Regions from separate parts of the Sorangium sp. So ce362 genome, predicted to be linked through region 4. Evidence: predicted binding sites of a transcription regulator. Region 4 holds the regulator's gene; each other region holds the start of a gene.
What was found. Region 4 encodes HrcA, which represses chaperone genes, less so after heat shock. Its sites were predicted from a motif close to GNTAGCACTCNCCNNNGGNGAGTGCTANC; they were not measured.

Region 1: groES (co-chaperone GroES) is a predicted target of HrcA. The motif match lies at 3,281-3,309, and genes of this name have one in related genera.
Region 2: groES (co-chaperone GroES) is a predicted target of HrcA. The motif match lies at 3,421-3,449, and genes of this name have one in related genera.
Region 3: groES (co-chaperone GroES) is a predicted target of HrcA. The motif match lies at 2,026-2,054, and genes of this name have one in related genera.

The regions. Positions count from the first base shown of each region.
Region 1 covers NZ_CP150332.1:7,937,353-7,942,841, reverse strand. Annotated here, with positions in the region: gene WMF17_RS30345 (TrmH family RNA methyltransferase) at 1-479, shown strand, start outside; gene WMF17_RS30340 (GNAT family N-acetyltransferase) at 568-1,101, opposite strand; gene groL (chaperonin GroEL) at 1,221-2,849, opposite strand; gene groES (co-chaperone GroES) at 2,883-3,173, opposite strand; gene WMF17_RS30325 (hypothetical protein) at 3,680-4,231, shown strand; gene WMF17_RS30320 (hypothetical protein) at 4,231-4,896, shown strand; gene WMF17_RS30315 (response regulator transcription factor) at 5,015-5,489, shown strand, end outside.
Region 2 covers NZ_CP150332.1:6,995,424-7,000,912, reverse strand. Annotated here, with positions in the region: gene WMF17_RS26635 (hypothetical protein) at 1-845, opposite strand, end outside; gene groL (chaperonin GroEL) at 1,302-2,936, opposite strand; gene groES (co-chaperone GroES) at 2,970-3,260, opposite strand; gene WMF17_RS26620 (hypothetical protein) at 3,622-4,338, shown strand; gene WMF17_RS26615 (hypothetical protein) at 5,106-5,312, shown strand.
Region 3 covers NZ_CP150332.1:3,626,956-3,632,444, reverse strand. Annotated here, with positions in the region: gene groL (chaperonin GroEL) at 1-1,533, opposite strand, end outside; gene groES (co-chaperone GroES) at 1,603-1,908, opposite strand; tRNA gene WMF17_RS14320 (tRNA-Gln) at 2,480-2,553, shown strand; tRNA gene WMF17_RS14315 (tRNA-Glu) at 2,593-2,664, shown strand; gene WMF17_RS14310 (hypothetical protein) at 3,103-3,576, shown strand; gene WMF17_RS14305 (DNA adenine methylase) at 4,241-5,125, shown strand; gene WMF17_RS14300 (hypothetical protein) at 5,153-5,419, opposite strand.
Region 4 covers NZ_CP150332.1:11,883-17,371, reverse strand. Annotated here, with positions in the region: gene WMF17_RS00060 (response regulator transcription factor) at 1-90, opposite strand, end outside; gene WMF17_RS00055 (RluA family pseudouridine synthase) at 276-1,349, shown strand; gene hrcA (heat-inducible transcriptional repressor HrcA) at 1,342-2,385, opposite strand; gene WMF17_RS00045 (hypothetical protein) at 2,690-3,484, shown strand; gene WMF17_RS00040 (hypothetical protein) at 3,555-4,625, shown strand; gene WMF17_RS00035 (Fur family transcriptional regulator) at 4,709-5,221, shown strand; gene WMF17_RS00030 (HAD-IC family P-type ATPase) at 5,254-5,489, opposite strand, start outside.

The DNA of each region.
Region 1 (5,489 bases), 4.1 Mb from region 4:
TCGCCCCCCTGCGGAATGACTTCTCGATCGCCGTCTGCCGCGCGAAGAACCCGTTCAACATCGGCGCCATCATCCGCGTCGCGCACTCCTTCCTGGTGCGGGAGATCTTCCTGATCGGGACCGAGCCCTATTACGAGCGCGCCTCGATGGGCATGCAGAAGTACGAGACCCTCGTCGAGTGCCCCGACGAGGCGACCTTCCTCGAGGCGGCGCGCGGCCGCCCCCTCATCGGCGTCGAGCGCGATCACGCGCGGCGGACCCTCTGGGAGGCGCCGTTGCCCCACGGGCTCGTCTTCCTCTTCGGCAGCGAGGACGACGGGCTGCCGCCGGTGCTGCTCGACGCGTGCGAGGACGTGATCGCGATCCCCATGTACGGGATCAACCACTCGTACCCGGTGGCGATCGCCGCAGGCATGACCCTGTGCGAGTGGGCGCGGCGGCGCGACCCGCGCGGCGGCGTGAGCCGCGCCGGCGGCTGAGCCGCGCCGGGCGGCTGAGCCGCGGGTGGCTGAGCCGCGGGTGGCTGAGCCGCGCCGCCGCGCGGTGTCCGCGCGGGGCGAGGGGCCGCTACTCGCGGAAGCGCTCGAAGACGAGGAGCTCGCCCAGGAGGTCGTGATCGAGCGTCCCGGCGGGGCGCATCCCGAGCTTCTCGATCACCCGGAGCGACGCGCGGTGCCAGGCCGGCGTGGTGGCGATCACGCGCCTCACGCTCGCCTGCTGCAGCGTCCAGCGCAGGACGGCGCGCGACCCCTCGGTCGCGTAGCCCTGTCCCTGGGACCTGCCCTCGACGCCGTAGCCGATCTCCACCGTGCCGGTCGCGTCGGGCCGGCCGTTCAGCACCACGCTGCCCACGACGACGCGCTCTTCTTGCCCGCGCGTCACCATCAGCCGCGTGCCCCACAGGAAGGCGTCCGGATCCTCGCGCAGCCGGTCGAGGGGTGAGCTGAAGGCGCGCTCGACGAGCGCGCGCCCGGGCCAGGCGTCGGGGAAGCGCGCCCCCGAGATCGCCTCAGCCTCGAGGCGATCTCCGCGGATGACCGCCTCGAGCAGGGGCAGCGAGACCGGGGTCAGATCTAGGCGCTCGGTAGTCAGGGTGCTCATCGCGAACCTGCGCGGATCAGATCACGCGTCGCGGCCTGCCGGAAGTCGAAATGGCGAAGGGCCGACTTCCCCAGGAGGAAGCCGGCCCTCGCCCGCGGGGCTAGCTGCCCGCGCCGCGATCAGAAGTCGTGGCCGTGGCCCGCGTGGGCCCCGCCGGCCGCCGCCTTCTCGTCCTTCGGCCGCTCGGCGATGAGCGCCTCCGTGGTGAGCATCAGGCTGGCGACGCTGGCCGCGTTCTGGAGCGCCGACCGGACGACCTTGACCGGATCGATGACGCCCATCTCGAGCAGGTTGCCGTAGGTGCCCGACGCCGCGTTGTAGCCGAACGAGTCCTTGCCCTCGCGCACCTTCTGCACGACGATCGAGCCCTCCTCGCCGGCGTTGGCCGAGATCTGGCGGAGGGGCTCCTCGATGGCGCGGCGGATGATGTTCACGCCGAACCGCTGCTCGTCGTTGACCTGGATCTTCTCGAGCGAGCTCTGCGCGCGGATGAGCGCGACGCCGCCGCCCGGGACGATGCCCTCCTCGACGGCCGCGCGGGTCGCGTGGAGCGCGTCCTCGACGCGGGCCTTCTTCTCCTTCATCTCGGTCTCGGTCGCAGCGCCGACCTTGACCACCGCGACGCCGCCCACGAGCTTCGCGAGCCGCTCCTGGAGCTTCTCGCGGTCGTAGTCGCTCGTGGTGTTCTCGATCTGGGCGCGGATCTCCTGCTGCCGGGCCTTGATCTTGTCCTTCTTGCCCTGGCCGCCGACGATCGTGGTGTTGTCCTTGTCGATGATGACCGTCTTGGCGCGGCCGAGATCGCTGATCGTGACGTTCTCGAGCTTGAGGCCGAGCTCCTCCGCGATCACCTGACCGTCCGTCAGGGTCGCGATGTCCTTCAGCATCTCCTTGCGGCGATCGCCGAAGCCCGGCGCCTTCACGGCCGCGCAGTGCAGCGTGCCGCGGAGCTTGTTCACGACGAGGGTCGCGAGCGCCTCGCCCTCGACGTCCTCGGCGATGATGAGGAGCTGCTTCTGGCTCTTGGCGATCGCCTCGAGCACGGGGAGCAGGTCCTTCATGTTGGAGATCTTCTTCTCCGAGATGAGGATGTAGGCGTCCTCGAGGTTCGCCTTCATGGCCTCGGGGTCGGTCACGAAGTACGGCGAGAGGTAGCCGCGGTCGAACTGCATGCCCTCGACCACGTCGAGCGTCGTGTCGGCGCTCTTGGCCTCCTCGACCGTGATCACGCCCTCCTTGCCGACCTTCTCCATGGCGTCGGCGAGGAGCTTGCCGATCGTCTCGTCGCCGTTCGCGCTGATCGTGCCGACCTGGGCGATCTCCTTCGCGTCCCTCGTCTGCTTGGCCGTGCTGTGGAGGTGCGCCACGATCGCCTCGACCGCCTTGTCGATGCCGCGCTTGATCTCCATCGGGTTGTGGCCGGCCGCGACGAGCTTGGAGCCCTCGCGGTAGATCGCCTGGGCGAGCACGGTCGCGGTGGTCGTCCCGTCGCCGGCGATGTCGCTCGTCTTCGAGGCGACCTCGCGGACCATCTGGGCGCCCATGTTCTCGAAGCGGTTCTCGAGCTCGATCTCCTTGGCGACCGTGACGCCGTCCTTGGTGACCGTCGGCGAGCCGAAGCTCTTCTCGATGACGACGTTGCGCCCCTTCGGGCCGAGGGTGACCTTGACCGCGTCGGCGAGGGCGTTGACGCCCGCGAGGATCATGCTGCGGGCGGACTCGTTGTAGATGATTTCTTTGGCTGCCATGGTGTCTCTCCTAAGTTCCTGCTGTCGCCCGCGTCACTTCTCGATCACGCCGAGGATGTCGTCCTCGCGGAGGATGAGGTGCTCCTCGCCGTCGATCTTCACCTCGGTGCCCGAGTACTTGCCGAAGAGGATGCGATCACCCTCCTTGACGTCGAGCTTCCGCACGGTACCGTCCTCGCCGACCTTGCCGTTGCCGACGGCGATGACCGTGCCCTCGATCGGCTTCTCCTTCGCCGTGTCCGGGATGTAGAGACCCCCTTTGGTCTTCTCTTCTTCCTTCACGCGCTGAACGATCACGCGGTCCTGGAGCGGTCGAATCTTCATCTTGCGAATCCTCCGGGGACGAGCGGCCGCGTCCCTCGAGACGGCAGGACCCAGACAGCCCGCCTGAGCTGCCGCAAGGTCCCATACGATTGCAGTCTGGGCACTTTGCTAGCACTCACCTCAGGAGAGTGCTAGCGAGCGCGCGGAAGATAGCCACCCTCTCCGGGGTGTCAAGCGCGGGCCAGTCCGGCACTTTTCGGGCTAGCAGCCAGGCGCCGGGGTGGCTGTAAACCCTGAAGATCCCAAGGAAAGGTCCGGGGCGTGAGGCTGGGCTCGCTCAGGGCCATCGGCTAAAGTGAGCCTATGAGGGCGGAAATGCGGCAGCAGCGTGACGCGACGCCCTCACGGTCTCCAGCCCGATGGAGGCCGACAGGACGTGTCTGGTTGGCCTGAGCGCGCGGTGGCCCGGGTTACGTCGGTATCCAGGGCGCCCGCGCAGGTGAGGTGCCCCCGTGAGCCAAGCGATCTCTGTGTCCCCGAGCATGACCCGCTACTTTCGAGAGGTTGTGGACGAGGCGCTCCGAGTTCGGAACGTCGCCGCGACCGAGGCGGCGTCGAGTTACCTGGTCGGTCTGCTTTGTGCTTTCGCTCACCCGGACGAGCACGCCGAGTCAGCCTTCAACCAGCCCCTGACCTTTCTCCTGCGCGATGCCCTGGAGGCCTCCGGAGCCGAGCGCTTCCGCCGGCTGCGCAACCTCGGCGACGGCGTTCTCTACGTGGTCGGCTTCTTCGGCGGCCACATAGAGCTCAAGGGCGTCGATCGCGGCTATGTGGTCGGGGTCGGGTCGACCGCCTACCACCATGCCGCCGCTATGCTGCGCCTCAACGCGCGCGTCGGCCAGGGCCCGGATGTTCTTTCGGAGATGGCCGAGAAGTTCGAGCGCTTCGTGAGCGTCTTGAACGATGTGGCCGACGGTACGCTCGCGTCCGGTGCTCGGGACGAGCGCTCGGTGCTCCGGCTGTACGAGCGCTGGGTCCGCACCGGCTCCAGCCGCCTCGCCGAGGAGCTCGGGGCGCGTGGGATCGTGCCGGGCCGTGGCACGGGCGGGCTCAACTGATGCCGGGCGCGACCTTCCCCGGTCGGATCCAGCAGCACCTCGCGCGCACCTACGCGCTCGACGACGCGCCCGCCGTCGACGATTTCATCCGGCCCACGGACGGCAGCGCGCGCGAAGCGCTGCTGATCCGGCACGCGGACGGGGACATCGAGGTGGCGCTGCACCTGCCTCGCCGCGCGATCACGCGGGGACGAGAGGGGACGTTCGACGAGATCTGCCAGATCGTCGAGGGGGTGAGCCACTTCATCTATGTGGCCGAGCGGGCGCGCAGGGAGCTCCCGACGACCCAGCTCGAGCTCGAGCTCCAGGCCGAGGTGGACAAGTACGTGCTGCTCGTCCACGGCGGTCTGGCCGAGGAGGTGGAGCCTCCGGGCCCGCCGCTCCGGCGCCGCCGCGAGGTCGCTCCACCGGGGCCCGCGTGCTTCGAGCCCGAGCGCGCCGCGCGGATCCGCGCCCACCTGTTCGAGCGCGTCACGTTCATGGATCCCCCGGGCACGGAGACCGGCGATCGCTACCGGATCGCGAACGATCTGGCGGCGCGGTTCGCGGGCCGGCTGGAGGCCGAGTTTGCCCGCCGCGGCCGGCACGCCGAGCTGTTCGCCGCGCTCCGACGCTTCTACGCGGCGGGGCAGACGGAAAAGATAGCCCTCGCGCGAGCCGCTTGATCGCGTCCTCGCCGGCGCTCGGGGTCGTCCTTGGGGGACGCCTCCGAGCGCCCGTCGCGGCCGCGGGCTCGTTCTCTCTTGACCGGTTCGCGCGCACGTACTCTCATCCGCATCCAAGATGCCTTCCGCGAGCATGATGCCGCCCCGTGTGCTGGTGGCCGAAGACGAACCGGCGATGTTGAGCCTCGTTGCGCGTCACCTGAGGAACCTGGGTTTCTCGGTGATCGAGGCCTCCGAGGGCGATTCGGCCTGGGACCTCGCGCGCGAGCACCAGCCGGACCTGGTGATCCTCGACGTGATGATGCCCGGCATGAGCGGCTGGGAAATCTGCAAGCGGCTGAAGAGCGACACGTCCGACGGCCGGCCGTTCGCGAGCACCGGCGTCATCATGCTCACCGGGATCGGCGAGAACCTGAACGAGATGACGTCGCCGCTCTTCGCCGCGGACGCCTGGTTGAACAAGCCGTTCGACTTCGCGGATCTCGATGCGCGGGTGCGCGAGACGCTCGCGCGTTACGCGAAGCAGCTGCCCGAAGCGAACGGCTGCAAGGTCCAGCCGAGCGCAGCAGGCGAGGAGCGCGAGGCGGAGGCGC
Region 2 (5,489 bases), 5.0 Mb from region 4:
CGATGGGGGTCGATCGGGGGTAACGCGAGCACGAGCCGCTCGATCAGCGGCAATGCTTGCTGCACCGAGCCTTCTGCCTGGAGCTCGGAGAACGGGCCAGGATACGCGAGGATCAGGCGGTAGATGTTCGCGAAGGCGCGCGCGTACACGCCGACCTGCTCGTGCTGGCTGATGAACCTGCCGTGAGCGGCGCTCTCCGAGGCCGCGGGGCCCCGCACGCGGTCGATGGCGCGCGCGATGGCGACCTGCCGCCGCCACGCCATCGGGCTGCGTGAGCCGCGCTCCCGGATCTTCTGGAGGTGGCCGGCGATGGTCTCGCGCGCCCCGGGGCCGAGCGACGTTGTCGCGAGCGCCTGCTCCAGCGCGGCGTCGTCGAGCTCGAGCAGATCGATCAGGTTCACGCCGACGCGCTCCACGTCGTCGGCCCACTGCGCCAGGAGCAACGCATCGCCGACGTCCACCTCGTCCCGGCGCGGCTCCGAGGTCCCCCAGATCACCGGGGAGGTGTCATCCACGACGATCGCGCCGAGCGCGCCCGCGCGCGACGCGAGCGCTTCCAGCTCGTCGTCCAGGCGGTGCGTCGACCCGCTGCGCGAGGGCCGCTGGTCGCCACCCCCTGACGAGAGCCCCGAGAACGACGCGGCGAGCTCCTCCAGCTGCCTCGAGATCCTGGCGGGCTCGCCGGGCGGCTCGGCGAAGCGCGCGACCAGCCGCGAGCCGTTCGGCAGCGCGCACCACACCGCGCGCGGATCGCCGGGCGGCCTGCCGCCGAGCTCGATCAGGACGTCATCGGCGGACAGCTCGCGCTGCACGAGATCGAGATAACGGAGCAGGGCAGGGTCCATGGCGAGCAGCTTACTCGAGTTGGCCGGGCCGACGGCCCTCGACGAGCGGCGTCATGGATCCCCTCGCGAAGCCCGGGCAGCCCGATCGCTCGCTCTGCCCGAGCTCGCCGGGCGGCGCGCAGCCGCTTCCGGCGCGACGGCGACGCCCCTGCGCTCGCCTGGCTGCGGGACGGCGTCCGCGCGCAGATCGAGGCCGCGGAGCTGCTCGAGGCCGCGGGCACCCGCGAGTTCTCCAGGAGCTGCTCCGCGTGGCCGCGGACGCGCGGCCGGCGGGGGAGGGGAGGCGCCGCCGCGGCCGGCCGCCGGCGGCGCAGAGCGGCCAGGGGTGAGCGCGCCCGGCGGGGCACTTCCCGGCCATAAAAAGGCGAAGAGCCGGTCTCCCGCCCGGGAGACCGGCCCTCACGCTCCTCCCGGCGGCGCGCGCGGGCTCATCGCCCGGCGCGCGCCCTCAGGAGACTAGAAGTCGCCGTGGCCGTGGCCCGCGTGGCCACCACCGGCGCCGGACGACTTCTCGTCCTTCGGACGCTCGGCGATGAGCGCCTCGGTCGTCAGCATCAGGCTCGCGACGCTCGCCGCGTTCTGGAGCGCCGAGCGGACGACCTTCGCCGGGTCGATGACGCCCATCGCGATCAGGTCGCCGTACTCGCCGGTCGCGGCGTTGTATCCGAACGAGCCCTTCCCCTCGCGGACCTTCTGCACCACGATCGAGCCCTCTTCGCCGGCGTTGGCGGCGATCTGGCGGAGGGGCTCCTCGATGGAGCGACGGATGATGTTCACGCCGGTCCGCTGCTCGTCGCTCACCTGGAGCTTCTCGAGGGCGGCCTGGGCCCGGATGAGCGCGACGCCGCCGCCGGCGACGATGCCCTCCTCGACGGCCGCGCGGGTCGCGTGCAGCGCGTCCTCGACGCGGGCCTTCTTCTCCTTCATCTCGGTCTCGGTCGCGGCGCCGACCTTGACCACCGCCACGCCGCCGACGAGCTTCGCCAGGCGCTCCTGGAGCTTCTCGCGGTCGTAGTCGCTCGTCGAGTTCTCGATCTGCCCGCGCATCTCGGTCAGGCGGGCCTTGATCTTGTCCTTCTTGCCCTCGCCGCCGACGAGCGTCGTGTTGTCCTTGTCGATGATCACGGTCTTCACGCGGCCGAGGTCGCTGAGCGTGACGTTCTCGAGCTTGAGCCCGAGCTCCTCCGCGATCACCTGGCCGTCCGTGAGCACCGCGATGTCCTTGAGCATCTCCTTGCGGCGATCGCCGAAGCCGGGGGCCTTGACGGCGGCGCAGTGGAGCGTGCCGCGGAGCTTGTTGACGACGAGCGTCGCGAGCGCCTCGCCCTCGATGTCCTCCGCGATGATGAGGAGCTGCTTCTGGCTCTTGGCGATCGCCTCGAGCACCGGCAGGATATCCTTCATGTTGGAGATCTTCTTCTCCGAGATGAGGACATACGCGTCCTCCATCGTGCACTTCATGGCCTCGGGGTCGGTCACGAAGTAGGGCGAGAGGTAGCCGCGGTCGAACTGCATGCCCTCGACGACATCGAGCGTCGTCTCGAGGCTCTTCGCCTCCTCGACCGTGATCACGCCCTCCTTGCCGACCTTCTCCATCGCGTCCGCGAGGAGCTTGCCGATGGTGAGATCGCCGTTGGCGCTGATGGTGCCGACCTGCGCGATCTCCTTCGCGTCCTGGGTCGACTTGGCGGCGCCCTTGAGGTGCGCCACGATGGCCTCGACGGCCTTGTCGATCCCGCGCTTGATCTCCATCGGGTTGTGGCCCGCGGCGACGAGCTTGGAGCCCTCGCGGTAGATCGCCTGGGCGAGCACGGTCGCGGTGGTCGTCCCGTCGCCGGCGATGTCGCTGGTCTTCGAGGCGACCTCGCGCACCATCTGGGCGCCCATGTTCTCGAAGCGGTTCTCCAGCTCGATCTCCTTGGCGACGGTCACGCCGTCCTTGGTGATCGTGGGAGCGCCGAAGCTCCGCTCGATGACGACGTTCCGGCCCTTGGGACCGAGGGTGACCTTCACCGCGTCCGCGAGGGCGTTGACGCCCGCGAGGATCATGCTTCGGGCCGACTCGTTGTAGATGATTTCTTTGGCTGCCATGGTGCGAATCTCCTTGAAACGGTCTTGCCCGAATCAGCTCTCGATGATGCCGAGGATGTCTTCTTCACGGAGGATGAGGGCCTGCTCGCCGTCGATCTTGATCTCGTTCCCCGTGTACTTGCCGAAGAGGACGCGGTCGCCCTCCTTCACGTCGAGCTTGCGGACGGTGCCGTCCTCGAGCGTCTTCCCGTTGCCCACGGCGAGCACGATGGCCTCCATCGGCTTCTCCTTGGCGCTGTCCGGGATGAAGAGGCCCCCCTTGGTCTTCTCCTCTTCCTGCACGCGACGAACGATCACACGGTCCTGGAGCGGTCGGATTTTCATTCTGTTTTCTCCTGGCGTGACCCACCGGTCACGACCTGACGTCACTTCATCCCGTGCGTCGTGCATGGCGGCACGCTCGTGCCTCGGCTCCCGGGTCTCCCCGGGAACAGCTTCGGGCGCGCCTCTGCCGTCTGGCCGGATGCTGGCGTTGGCTTGGAGTTCTGGCACTCACGAGATGTGAGTGCTAGCAAGAACGTGGCACTATACTCGGCCGCCCCGGGTTGTCCATCGTTAAGACGCCGTCAGAGCCGTTCGTTCCTGAGGGCCTGAGGACCCGGCGGCCTGCTCGCCTGCTCGCGCCTTGACCCCGCTCAGTCGAGCGATGACGCTGCGTTGAATGGAACCGGTCCAGTCCCGACCCGTGCGTCCGCGCGTGTCGTCGGCGCACCGCCGTGGTCGCGCAGCGCGCTGTCGTCTCGTCGCGTGGGCGCTGGCCCTCGCCGCCGCGGCGCCCGCGCCTCCGGCCGCCGCGGAGCCGCCGGCGGGAGGCGCGGCGGGCGCCTCGACCCCGCCGCCCGCGGCGCCCGCGTCCCCTGTCGCGCCGGCCGTGGCGGGTCTCCGGCCGGGGGCCACGTGGGAGGAGACCGCCGCTGTGCACGAGGCGCGCATCGCGGCGCTGGAGAGCCAGGCGCGCCGCGTCCACGAGATCGGCTCCGAGGACGAGCGGCGCGCCGCGCAGCGCCGGATCGAGCTGGAACTCGCGGCGGCGCGGAGGGACTTCGACGACTTCGAGGAGCGAACGACGGAGTGGAACAGCCCTGTCATGATGGTCTCGGGGCTCGTCCTCGCGAGCCTCGGCGGCGCCGCCATCCTCGGCGGCGCGGTGCTGGTCTTCGCGAGCTACGACGACAGCAGCGCGGGGCGCAGCGAAGCGTCCAAGCTGGCGATCGCCACCGCGGCCGGCGGGGTGGCCGGCGCCGCCATCGGCCTGCCGCTCTACGTGATCGGCAAGAAGCGGGTGCGGCGCGACGCCGCGTCGAGCGCGCCTGTCGTCGCGCGGCTCCTCGTCGGTCCGGGCGCCGTCGCTGCGTCGCCCGGGGCTGGCCCCCTGAGCGCGGGGCTGCGCGTCGCGTTCTGAGCACGAGCGCCCCGTGTCTCCAGCTCAGCAGCGATATCCAGGTCTCGATGTCCGCGGCAAAAGGCCGCAAGCCAGCGCGATGCCGACGCGATGCCAGCGCGCGAACTGCCCTCCTCCACAAAAATCGCTGGGCATGCTCCCGGCCGAGTGCTAGCGTTCCTCTCGACGCGTAGCCCGCGTCGACCATGCGCACTCCCGGCTGAAACCACCGCTCCGTCGCGCGGCCGTCAAGGTTGAGCGCCTGCTGCCCAGGGTGGCACGGCGTCCTTGTGTTGTCGCGCATGAGCCGCCACGACGGCGACCCGCGGAACCCCGCGCGAGCTCGCGTCGTGCGCTCATGAGGACGGAGCGTGGCCGACGAGCGGACGAGCCCGAGGCGCTGGAGGTCGATCTCCAGGAGATCCGCGATCTCCTGGTGGTTGTCTCTCGCTCGCTGGCCGCGCGCTCGAAGCACCGAGCCGGACGGTTCGTGGCGCGACGGGCCGACTCGCCATCTCTCCTGACGTCGAGACGCTGAGGCATCTCGACAGGGAGCGCGCGGCGAGGCGGACCGTCCCGTCCCGACGAGAGGCGGAGGTGCGTCGAGAGAGCGCCTGTCGAGCGGCCAGGGAGAGGCCCAGAGAGCCAGTGTCCGTCGCGGGTTCGGTCTGTCTGCAATCCGGGGTCGTACGATGAATGGAGGGTCTATGAGAGCCGGTTCTTCGAAGGTTTCGTTCAGCCTTGGTGTTCTTCCTGATGTGGTGATGACCGATCGAATGGAGGATTCTATGCAACGACGCGCGCACCTCCCCGTCTCCGACCTCGCGCTGGGCTCGGCCAAGACACCCGACCCGCGCCCGCCGCAGAGAGGGCAGCCCCCTGCGCCGAAGCCCGCGCACCGGGATCCCCGCCCGCCGCGCGCGCTCCCCAGCCAGGATCGCTCCCGGCCGGCGGTGAACATCCCGCAGCGCCGCCGCATGGGCGTGCAGCGGTAGATCCCGCGCCGGCTCCCCCGCCGGAGCGCGGGCCCCGGGCTTCCGGCCCGGCCGCGCTCGGCGGCGTGGCCGCCCTCCGGCGTTGTCCCGGACCTGAGGCCCGGGATTCCCGCGATGGCGCGTCCTCCGGCGGCGCCCTCCCGGCTTCGATCGTGATTGGGCCGAGGCGCAGGCTGC
Region 3 (5,489 bases), 3.6 Mb from region 4:
CCCCGCGACGCTGGCCGCGTTGGAGAGCGCGTGCCGCACGACCTTCGCCGGGTCGATGACGCCGCCGGCGAGCAGGTCCTCGTACGTGTCGGTCGCGGCGTTGTAGCCGAACGTGGGCGCGCCCGACCGGACCTTCTCGGCGACCACCGACCCGTCGACGCCAGCGTTCTGGGCGATCTGGCGGAGCGGCGCCTCGAGGGCGCGGCGCACGAGCCGCACGCCGACGTCGCGCTCGTCGTTGAACTTGAGCGCCTCCAGGGCAGAGGCCGCCCGGAGCAGGGCCACGCCGCCGCCGACCACGATGCCCTCCTCGACGGCCGCGCGGGTCGCGTGCAGCGCGTCCTCGACGCGCGCCTTCTTCTCCTTCATCTCCGTCTCGGTCGCCGCGCCGACCTTCACCACCGCGACGCCGCCGGCGAGCTTCGCGAGCCGCTCCTGGAGCTTCTCGCGATCGTAGTCGCTCGACGTGTCCGCGATCTGCTTGCGGATCGCCTCGATGCGGCCCTTGATCGCGGTCTTCTCGCCCTGGCCGTCGACGATGACGGTGTTGTCCTTGTCGATCTCGACCCGCTTGGCCGTCCCGAGGTCGCGCACCGTGGCGCTCTCGAGCTTCTGGCCGAGGTCCTCCATGAACGCGGTCGCGCCCGTGAGGATCGCGATGTCCTTCAGCATCTCCTTGCGGCGATCGCCGAAGCCGGGCGCCTTCACGGCGGCGACCTTGATCGTGCCGCGGAGCTTGTTCACGACGAGCGTGGCGAGCGCCTCGCCCTCGACGTCCTCGGAGAGGATGAGCAGCTCGCGCCCCTGCTTCACCACCTGCTCGAGGAGCGGCAGGAGGTCGGCCATGGACGAGATCTTCTTCTCGTGGACGAGGATGAGCGGGTTCGTGAGGATCGCCGTCATCTTCTCGGGATCGGTCACGAAGTAGGGCGAGAGGTAGCCGCGGTCGAACTGCATGCCGTCGACGGTCTCGAGCTCCGTCGTCATGCGCTTGTTCTCCTCGACCGTGATCACGCCCTCCTTGCCGACCTTCTCCATGGCGTCGGCGAGGATCTGGCCGATCTCCTTGTCGCCGTTCGCGCTGACGGTGGCGACCTGGGCGATCTGGTCCTTGTCCTTGGTCGGCTTGGCGACCTGCTGCACGGCCTCGATGACCTTCACGACGGCCGCGTCGATGCCGCGCTTCAGGTCCATCGGGCTGTGCCCGGCCTCGACGAGCTTGAGGCCCTCGCCGTAGATCGCCTGGGCCAGCACCGTCGCCGTCGTCGTGCCGTCGCCCGCCTTGTCGCTGGTCTTCGAGGCGACCTCGCGCACCATCTGGGCGCCCATGTTCTCGAGCTTCCCGGCGAGCTCGATCTCCTTCGCGACCGTGACGCCGTCCTTCGTGATGACCGGCGAGCCCCAGCTCTTCTCGATGACGACGTTCCGCCCCTTGGGCCCGAGGGTCACCTTGACCGCATCGGCGAGCGTGTTGACGCCCTTCAGGATCGCGGCACGGGCGCCGCGGCTATAAACGATCTGCTTCGCAGCCATCTCTCAATCCCCTCGCGGCCGCGCACGGCCGCATCTGCAACGCTTGCGTTCGGTTGCCCTGGATCCGGATCACTTCGCGGCGGAAGCGGCCTCGGTCACGGCGAGCACGTCGTCCTCGCGGAGGAGCACGTGCTCCTCGCCGTCGAGCTTCACCTCGGTGCCGCTGTACTTGCCAAACAGCACCTTGTCGCCGACCTTCACCTCGAGCGGCCGGACCTTGCCGTCCTTCAGGACCTTGCCGTTGCCCACCGCAACGACGCGCCCCTCGATCGGCTTCTCCTTCGCGGCGTCGGGGATGATGATGCCCCCCTTGGTCTTCGTCTCGCTCTCGACACGCTTGACGACAATCCGATCCTGCAGCGGCCTGATTTTCATGGTGGCTCCCTCGTCCTCGGCTGGTTGACTGACCATCGGCTCGCCGGAGGTCCCGTTCGCCCCCCCGCAGGGCCTTCCGCCCACACGACGAGAGCTAAGTGCCCAGGATCACAGTCGCTTGGCACTCTCCTAGGCCGGTGGCTAAACCGCGGCCGAAGGTAAATCAGTCGCCCGGCGCGTCAAGGGCGCGCGCCAGACAGTCGCGACTTTTCCGCGGGCGGCGCCCACACGCCGCAAAGCTGGAGACCCCGGATAGAGCGACCGGACCCCGCGCGATGTCGCGGGGCGCCGTCCGCCACCGTCGAGCCATGCAGCGGGAGGCGAGCCAGGTCAATGGCAAGAGGACGGTATAAGCGGAATTTGTTGGCAGCTCGGCCGCGGGTGCGATGCGCCGGCGGAGGGCGGCGCGATGGAGACGGGGGCGCAGGGGCGGGGCGAACAGCGCGAAACACCGGGGATTTTCGGCCCGGGGACTTTTTCTTGGGCGGGCCCGATTTTGTTCGCTTGACATACCAGACGGCCCGAGTAGATTCCGCGGCCCGTGGCGCTGATGAACACGGCGCTGACCCCTTGGGGGATCGTCTAACGGCAGGACGCAAGATTCTGGCTCTTGCTATCAAGGTTCGAATCCTTGTCCCCCAGCCAGGTCGATCAGCTCTGCTATCGACCGTCTCGACAGAACAAGGTCCCATCGTCTAGCGGTTAGGACATCGGCCTCTCACGCCGGTAACGCGGGTTCGATTCCCGCTGGGATCGCTACTTTTTCGTCGTTTTTGCTCGCCAGCTTCTCGTTGGTCAGCCTGAGACGCGGCCCCCTCCGCGGGCCGCCGGGCTTTCTCCGAGAGGCCCACCGACGCGACGAGGAACCCTTCGGCCCGGTGTGGGGCGAGGCCGCAGCGCGCGTTCATGCGCTTCGCGATCTCGTCGCCGGCCCGGACGAGCGCGTAGAACCACCGGATCCCGAAGCGATCGTGCCCCTCCTGGAGCGCCGCGGCCTGGAGCGGGGCCCCGAGCCCGCGGCCGCGATACTCCTCGCGCAGGCAGGTGCAGATCGGCATGCCCGTCCACGAGGGCGCCTCGCCCACATCGGAGATCCAGAGCGGCGGGGCGCCCAGCAGGCCGAGCTGCCCGAGCTGGGAGAGCGCCCGATGCCCGCCGTCCTCGGCGGCATCTGGCTGCGTCAGGACGCACAGGGTGGTGCAGCCGACCAGCGCGCCCCTGCCGTCGCGCAGCGCGAGGGTCAAGGAACGCCCCTCGCCGCCGCGCAGGGTCCAGGCCGGGAGCGGCGCGTGGCCGCTCTCGGACTGGAGCTCCTGGATCGCCCGGATCGTGACGTCGTCGTCCGGCGACACCCGGGACGCGCGGAGGCCCGCCGGAAAGGAGCGAAACCGGCCGAGCCCCTGCACGGCGGCGCGCACCTCGCCGGCCGGGGCGCCCATCACCGAGAGCCCCTCGTCCACCGAGAGGCCCGCCTGGCGCAGCGACGCGGCGAGCGCAGGGAGCTCCGGTCGGGGGGCGTGCAGGAGCACGCGCTCGAAGCAGCGCACGAGCGTCTCGCGCCGCTCCGGGGGCGTCCTCTGGGCGTGCAGCAGGATGAGCGAGCGCCCGTCCGTGGTGATGCCGTCCTGCTCGGCGATCCAGCCGCGCGCGGCGTACAGGATCCGCTGAGCCCGGTAATCCGCTGCCTCGCCGAAGCAGCCCGGTCCGTCCGCCGGAGCGGGGCCGCGCTGCTGCGGGGCGTCGTCGCGATCGAGGTCGAAGGCAAGCATCATGGCGGCATTCCTCCTGGCGAGAGGGACGAGATGGAACGGAGGCTCCCACGAGAGCCGAAAGCCGGCCGGGGCGCCCGCGCCCTGCGCCCGGACGAGCCCCTGCCGCGCCGCCGAGGTCCACCGGCGAGATGGCCTGAAGCGGCGGTGCGTGAATTCGGGAGAACCCCGCTCAACCGGCGGCTGTTCAGCCCGCGTGTCGAGACTTCAACCTATCCTCGCTCGGCGATCGCGCAAGCCGCGACATGCCATGATCCGGGCAGCGTCCCCGCCGGGGCGCGCACGCTCACGCACACTTATAAACATCTGTAATTATTAATAAAAACGACCAATAACCGCCTTCGTCCACAGGGCACTTCGCCGCCGACGGCGCCGAGGAGTGGACATAGAACGACCTAGCCTGGAGCGATGCGTGGCGCGGTCCGTAACGCCCGGGGGGGGGGGGGGACGCGCGCGCCGGGGGCGGACCGGCGAGGCGCCCTGGACCCGGGAGATCGCCGGCGATGACCTCGGCGGTTGAGGACGATCGCGCGCCCTGGTAGGTTGCCGTCCAGTATTGCGCGATGACCACCGCCCTTGTCACCCAACCCGACAGCGCCGCGCCCCTGCCACCACGTCCGTTCCTCAAATGGGCGGGCGGCAAGGGCCAGCTGCTACGACAGTTCCAGCCGCTCCTGCCGACGTCGTACGGGCGCTACTTCGAGCCGTTCGTGGGAGGAGCCGCGCTCTTCTTCTGCCTGCAGCCGAAACGCGCGGCGCTGACGGACGTCAACGCCGAGCTCGTCGACTGCTACCGGGCGGTGCGCGACCGGGTCGAGGAGGTCATCGCCGCGCTGGGCAGCCACGCCTACGAGGAGGCGCATTATTACAGGGTTCGCGATCTCGACCCCGCCTCGCTCACGCTGCCCGAGCGCGCCGCGAGGACCATCTTCCTGAACAAGTCGGGCTTCAACGGGCTCTACCGGGTCAACAGCGCCGGCCGCTTCAACGTGCCTTTCGGCCGCTACGTCAAGCCGGCGATCTGCAACCCGCCCCAGCTGCGGGCCTGCTCGGCGGCGCTGCAGAGCGTCGAGCTCGAGGTCCGCGACTTCGAGCGCGTGCTCGACCACGCGACCGAAGGCGACTTCGTCTACCTGGACCCGCCGTACTCGCCGGTCTCGTCGACCGCGAACTTCACCTCGTACAGCGCGGGCGGCTTCAGCTTCCGCGACCAGGAGCGCCTCGCGGCCCTGTTCGCGGCGCTCGACGAGCGCGGGGTCCAGGTGATGCTCTCGAACTCCGATGTTCCCGAGATCCCGCCGCTCTACAAGAGGTTCAAGATCGACCGCGTCGCGGCGCTCCGGAGCATCAACGCGAAGAGCGACGCCAGGGGCCGCGTGGGAGAGATCGTGATCCGGAATTACACGACCCGGCGGAGCCGCAAGGCGGCGGCGGACAAGGCAGGCTGAGCCCGGCGCCGCCGCGGGGCGCGCGCCTCAGTCGACGGTCTTCGACCCGTGCTTCTTCGGATCGGGGGCCGCGAGCTCCTCGGCGTACGCCATGGCCACCTCGATCTCCTCGTGGATCTCGCTCGATGTGACCTTGTTTCCCGAAGGATCGACGGCCTCCCACACGAAGCCACGGAGCTCGCCCGGACGCTCGGGTATCCAGCGGACCCGCAAGGTCCAGCCGTTCATCTCGGCCGTATACCCACCGTCCTCGTGATCTCGCTGCCATGCGGAGACGGTCGGGTGCTTCAGCATCGCGAGATCTCCTGAGCAGGTCGAGAGCACAAAAGAACTGTTCCCGAATGGCCGCGCTCCCCCCCCGAGC
Region 4 (5,489 bases):
CACGACGCGGAAATCCTGACCCGCAAAGGTGATTTCGAGCACTTTGCGCATGGTCACGCTGTCGTCTACGGCGAGAAGGGTGCTGGCCACGAACGGGTCTCCTCTCAGATGGCGAGAAAGCGATGACGGCTCCGATATCTTCGGCCCCGGTCGCGCGATGTGTCAACATTCGCGGTGTCTTTCGCCTCGCGAGCCCCGCGGATGTGCGTTTTCCGCGCCGGTAGAGCCCGGCCCCACGCCGGTGGGCGGAGCCGAGGCGCCCCCAACGAGCTCTCATGCGCCCGCTCCGACCCGCCGCTCCCGCTCCGCCGCCCCAGATCCAGGACGCCGAACCGCTCGGCGCCGACTCGACCGCCCCGGTCCGGCCCCCACAGGATGGCCGCTGGACGGTGCCGGCAGAGCTGGATCGGAGGCCTCTCGACGGGGCCGTCCGGGTGCTGGCCTCGGTCTCGTGGTCCGACGCGCGCCGGCTGATCGAGACCGGCAAGGTGCTGGTCGGGAACGCGGTGGCGACGAGCACCCGGCGGCGGGTGCTCCGCGGGGAGCCGATCGAGGTCCGCCTGCACGCGCCGCGGCCCGAGACGGTGCGGCGGCGCAAGCTCGAGAGCGAGCTCGTTGTCTACGCGGACGCGAGCGTCGTGGTGGTGAACAAGCCCGCCGGGGTGAGCACCATCCCTTACGGCGACGAGGACCCCGCGGAGCAGGCCTCGACGCTCGACGCGCTCGTGCGGGAGGTGCTGGCCCGGCGCGACCGTCTGCGCGGACGGGCCCCGCTCGGCGTGGTGCAGCGCCTCGACAAGGGGACGAGCGGGGTGCTCGTCTTCGCGCGGACGCTCGCCGCGAAGAAGCACCTCGCGCAGCAGCTCCGCGTCCGCTCGATGCACCGGCAGTACCTGGCGCTCGCGCACGGCGCCGTCCCGCGCGGCACCCACCGCAGCTACCTCATCGAGGATCGGGGCGACGGGCTGCGCGGCTCGGCGAGGGGGGGACGGCGCGAGGGGCAGCTCGCGGTGACACACGTGGAGCCGATCGAGACGCTCCCGGGGCCGCAGGACGGGACCGGCGCCGCGGGCGTGACGCTGGTCGCCTGCCGCCTCGAGACGGGGCGCACGCACCAGATCCGCATCCACCTCGCCGAGGCCGGGCACCCGCTCGTCGGCGAGACGGTCTACGTGCGGGACTACCGCGGGCCGAGGATCCCCGCCCCGCGGCTGATGCTCCACGCGGCCGAGCTCGGCTTCGATCACCCTGCAGACGACCGGCCGATGCGGTTCCAGGCGCCGCCGCCCCCCGACTTCGACGAGGTGCTCGAGCGGCTCCGCGAGGCGCGCCGGAAGGGCGCTACTTGACCTTGCCGCGCGCCTCGCTCATGGCCGCGGCGGTGGCGTCGACGAGCGGCATCACCTTCGCGTAGTCCATCCGCGTCGGGCCGAGCACGCCCACGGTCCCTGCGACGCGCCCGTTCTCCATGTACGGCGCGGCGACGAGGCTGAGCTGTCCGCCGCCGAGATCGCCCGCCTCGCTGCCCACGAAGACGGTGACCTCGCCCGCGCCGGCGGCGAGGGTGCGGTCGAGCAGATCGACGAGCTCCTCGCGCTCCTCGAGCGCCCTCATCAGCTTCCTGAGCCGGTCGACGTCGGCGTACTCGGGCAGATCGATCAGGCGGTTCTGCCCCTCGATGACGACCTGGCTCCGCCGCGTCACGTCGGCCGTCGCCTTGCTGCCGAGCTCGAAGGCGCGGCGCCTCAGCGCGTCGATCTGGAGGCGCTCATCGGCGAGGCGGCGGGCGAAGAGGTCCCGGATCTCGCCCAGCGTGCGCCCCTCGATGACGTCGGCGAGCAGGTTGTGGATCCGGTTGAGCTCCCCTTCGTTGATCGACTCGCCGATCGAGAGGAAGCGGTTCTCGACCGAGCCGTCGGCGAAGACGAGCACGGCGAGCAGCTGCCCGGGCTTCGTCGGGATGAAGCGCAGCTGGGAGAGGGCGCGGATCTCCGCCCGCGGCGCAGCGACGACCGCCGCGGCGCCGGACAGCTCCGAGAGGTAACGCCCCGTCTCGCGGAGCGGATCGCTCGCCACCGTGTAGATCTCGGTGAACCTGGCGCTGAGCTCGGCCTGCTGCTCGGGGGAGAGCGACCGGAGCTCGACGAGCGCGTCGATGAACAACCGGAGCGCGCGGTCGGTCGGGATCCTCCCAGCAGAGGTGTGCGGCTGGTGGAGGTAGCCGGCCTCCTCGAGGTCCGCGAGCACGTTGCGGATCGAGGCAGCCGAGAGATCGAGCCCGTACTTCCGCGCAAGCGTCCTGCTGCCTACGGGGTCGCCTGTCGCGATGAACTCGGTGACCGCTGCGAAAAGGATCTTTCGAGCGCGATTGGAAAAATCTCCCATGTCAACTGCAGGCGGCGCATGCGTGCGCTGCTGTGGCTACCTGGCCCAGGGACCGCCCGGACCGGGAAGCCGTGCGGGCCGGGCCTTCGCTCCCATACATCAAGAGGCGCGAGCGGGCGCCGGGCCCACGGATGCGCATGCGAGCTATTTTGAGGCGATCGCACGGCCCGGTCAAATGGCGCGGTAGGATGGGCGCCGCCGCCGCGCGCAATTCCGCGGCGCCCCGCTCACCGGCGGGCGCCTCCAGCTTTCCGCCTCCTCCAGCGGGCGCTTCGCCTGCCCGCGCGAGGCCGACCCCGCAACGATGCCGTCCGTACGTCACGCCGCCACCGCCGCCGCGCTCGCCCTCGCGCTCGTCCCGCTCGCCGCCGCGCCGAGCGCGCAGGGCAAGCCGAAGGTGCGGTTCCATCAGGACTGGGCGAAGCACCCGTCGGCGCGCTACGCGGCCCTGAGCGCGGAGCAGTGCCGCGCGGCGCTCGCGCGGCGGAAGATCGCGTTCGAGCCGGTGCCGCGCGCGCCGGGCGTGCTCGCGCCGGTGCGGCTGATGCAGGGGGTCGGCGGGGTCCTCTACCGGACGGCGCTGCCGACCCACCGGCGCGCGGACAACCCGAACGACGTCTTCGACTGCCGCCTCGCGCTCGCGCTCTCGGACTTCAGCCGGATCCTGCGCGTGCACGACATCGTCGAGGTGCTGATGTTCTCGGCCTGGCGACCTCCGTCGAGGATGTGGCCCGAGGGCAAGCTGGCCCCGAGGCACCCGGGCGGGCTCGCCATCGACCCCTACCGGTTCGTCAAGGAGCGCGTGGGCGACGGGCTCGCGGAGGAGTGGCTCGACGTCGAGCGCGACTTCGTCGGCAGGCGCGGCGCGCCGGTGTGCGGCGAGGGCGCCAGGGCGACCGGGAAGCCCAGGGCGGCCGGCAGGGGTGCGAGCGGCAGCCCTCCGGCGGACACGACGGCGCGAGAGCTGCGCTCCATCGTGTGCGAGGCCGCGGATCAGCACATCTTCACGTCGATCCTCACCCCCAACTACGACCGGGCGCACAAAAATCACCTGCATCTGGAGGTCACTCCCGGCGTCCAATGGCATCTCGTGCGCTGAGGCGGGACCGGCCGTCCTCCCCGGCGCAAACCCGCTCTCGCCCCGAGGTCGACCCGCTATGTTAACCCGCGTGCCCGCACGAAGCTCCCCGCTCCCCCGCGCGTCCACCGCGTCTGCCGCGCTGACGCTCGCCGCCGTCGCCCTGTCGTTCACGTTCGTCGGCTGCCCCTGCATCAGCGGTCCCGTGAACGCGAGCCCCGGCCTCCGCTGGTTTCTGTTCTCGAACTTCGGCGCCAGCAAGATCTGCCCCGAGATGCTGAAGAGCGGGGTCTCCCTGCGCCTGCAGGACCGATCGTCGGCCATGGGGCGGTTCTTCCCGATGCAGTGCTCGTACGACGTCAACGACTCGGCCCAGACGGTCACCGTGCACATCACCGGCACGGGGTACGGCTACATGCAGCCGGCCAAGCGGGTGGGCTTCTCCCTCACGACGTCCGTCGAGTACCGGCCCGACTTCCAGATCGCGGGCGACGACGTCTACGTGTGGGGACGGCTGAACCGGATCGTGCAGGGCCCGAGCTTCCAGCTCGGCTACGTCGAGAACCCCGTCATCGACGTGATGGCGAACGTCGCGCCGTTCGGAGGGATCGCCAACCTGATCGGCAACCAGATCGTCGCGGGCGAGATGACCCGCGGGTTCACCGTCCTCTACAACGAGGAGACCGGGAAGGACTTCACGCTGGGGATCCTCATGCCGCCCCAGCGGCCGCACCACCCGTTCGAGGTGGAGGACGACGAGCGCTACACGTTCGCGAACGAGAGCGTCGAGGTGCACGCGCACCAGCGCGACTACCTCGGGCCGTTCGAGATCGCCGACTCGGACCAGGCGCTCTACCTCAAGGTGAGCGTGCAGGGCGCCCCCGTGGACATCATGATCGTCGACAAGCCGACGGGCGACGCCTGGCGCGAGGCCTATCAGACCGGCAAGCCGCTCGGTCCCCCGCCCGGCCCGGTGCAGGCGGGCGGCCCTCTCCAGCCCGGGATCATCGAGACGCGCCGCTATGCGCTGCGCCCGGGCCTCTACTACGTTGTCATCGACAACACGTCGGCGGCCGGGATGGTGGCGCCGCCCGTCACGCTGCTGAGCCCCTTGGGAGGCTCGGCCGCGCAGGTCAGCTACATGGCGCAGGTCGGCGAGTAGCGACAGGGGGGCTTGCCCGGTCGCGCCGAGCAGGCGCGGTCGCCGGCCTTGACGCGGTTCGCCGCGAACGGGATAAACTCGTCATGGCCGTCATCGCGAGGGAGGGGGACAGCGTGACCCAGGTCGACAAAGTTGCCCTCGACCGGCTGCGCGCCCGTCTCCAGGCGTACATGGCCAAGAAGGGGCTGAGGTCGACGGCGCAGCGCCGGCTGATCGTCGACACCTTCTTCTCGGGCGCGCCGCACATGACCATCGAGGACCTGCTCACGGAAGTGCGCGCGCACGACCGGGGCATCGGGTACGCGACGGTCTACCGGACGCTCAAGCTGCTCGCGGAGTGCGGCGTGGCCTCGGAGCGCCGGTTCGGCGACGGCCTCAGCCGTTACGAGCTGGCGGACGACGCCAGCGCGCACCACGACCACCTGATCTGCGTCAGCTGCGGGAAGATCATCGAGTTCGAGGAGCCGCGCATCGAGGCCCTCCAGGAGGAGATCGCCGCGAAGTACGGCTTCGAGGTGACCTGGCACAAGCACGAGATGTACGGCGTCTGCCTGGACTGCCGCGACACAAAGGACGCGGCCTCCAGCATCTCGTAGCCCGCGCCGGCGCTGCAGGCCGCGCGCGGCGCTCAGCTCTTCGCGTCGAGCGCGCGGGCGTGGACGACGGCCATGACGCCGCCGAGCAGCGAGGCGATGGGGGCGTAGGCCGGCGGGAGCACGAACGCGGAGATCACCGCGGCGCCGACGAGCGCGGGGGCGACGCTCAGCGCGAGCCCGACGCGCGCCTCGAGGCGCGTGCGGTGCGCGAGCGCGAGGGAGAGCGCAGCGTCGCGGACGTCGTCCGAGGCGAGGACCGTGGAGAAGT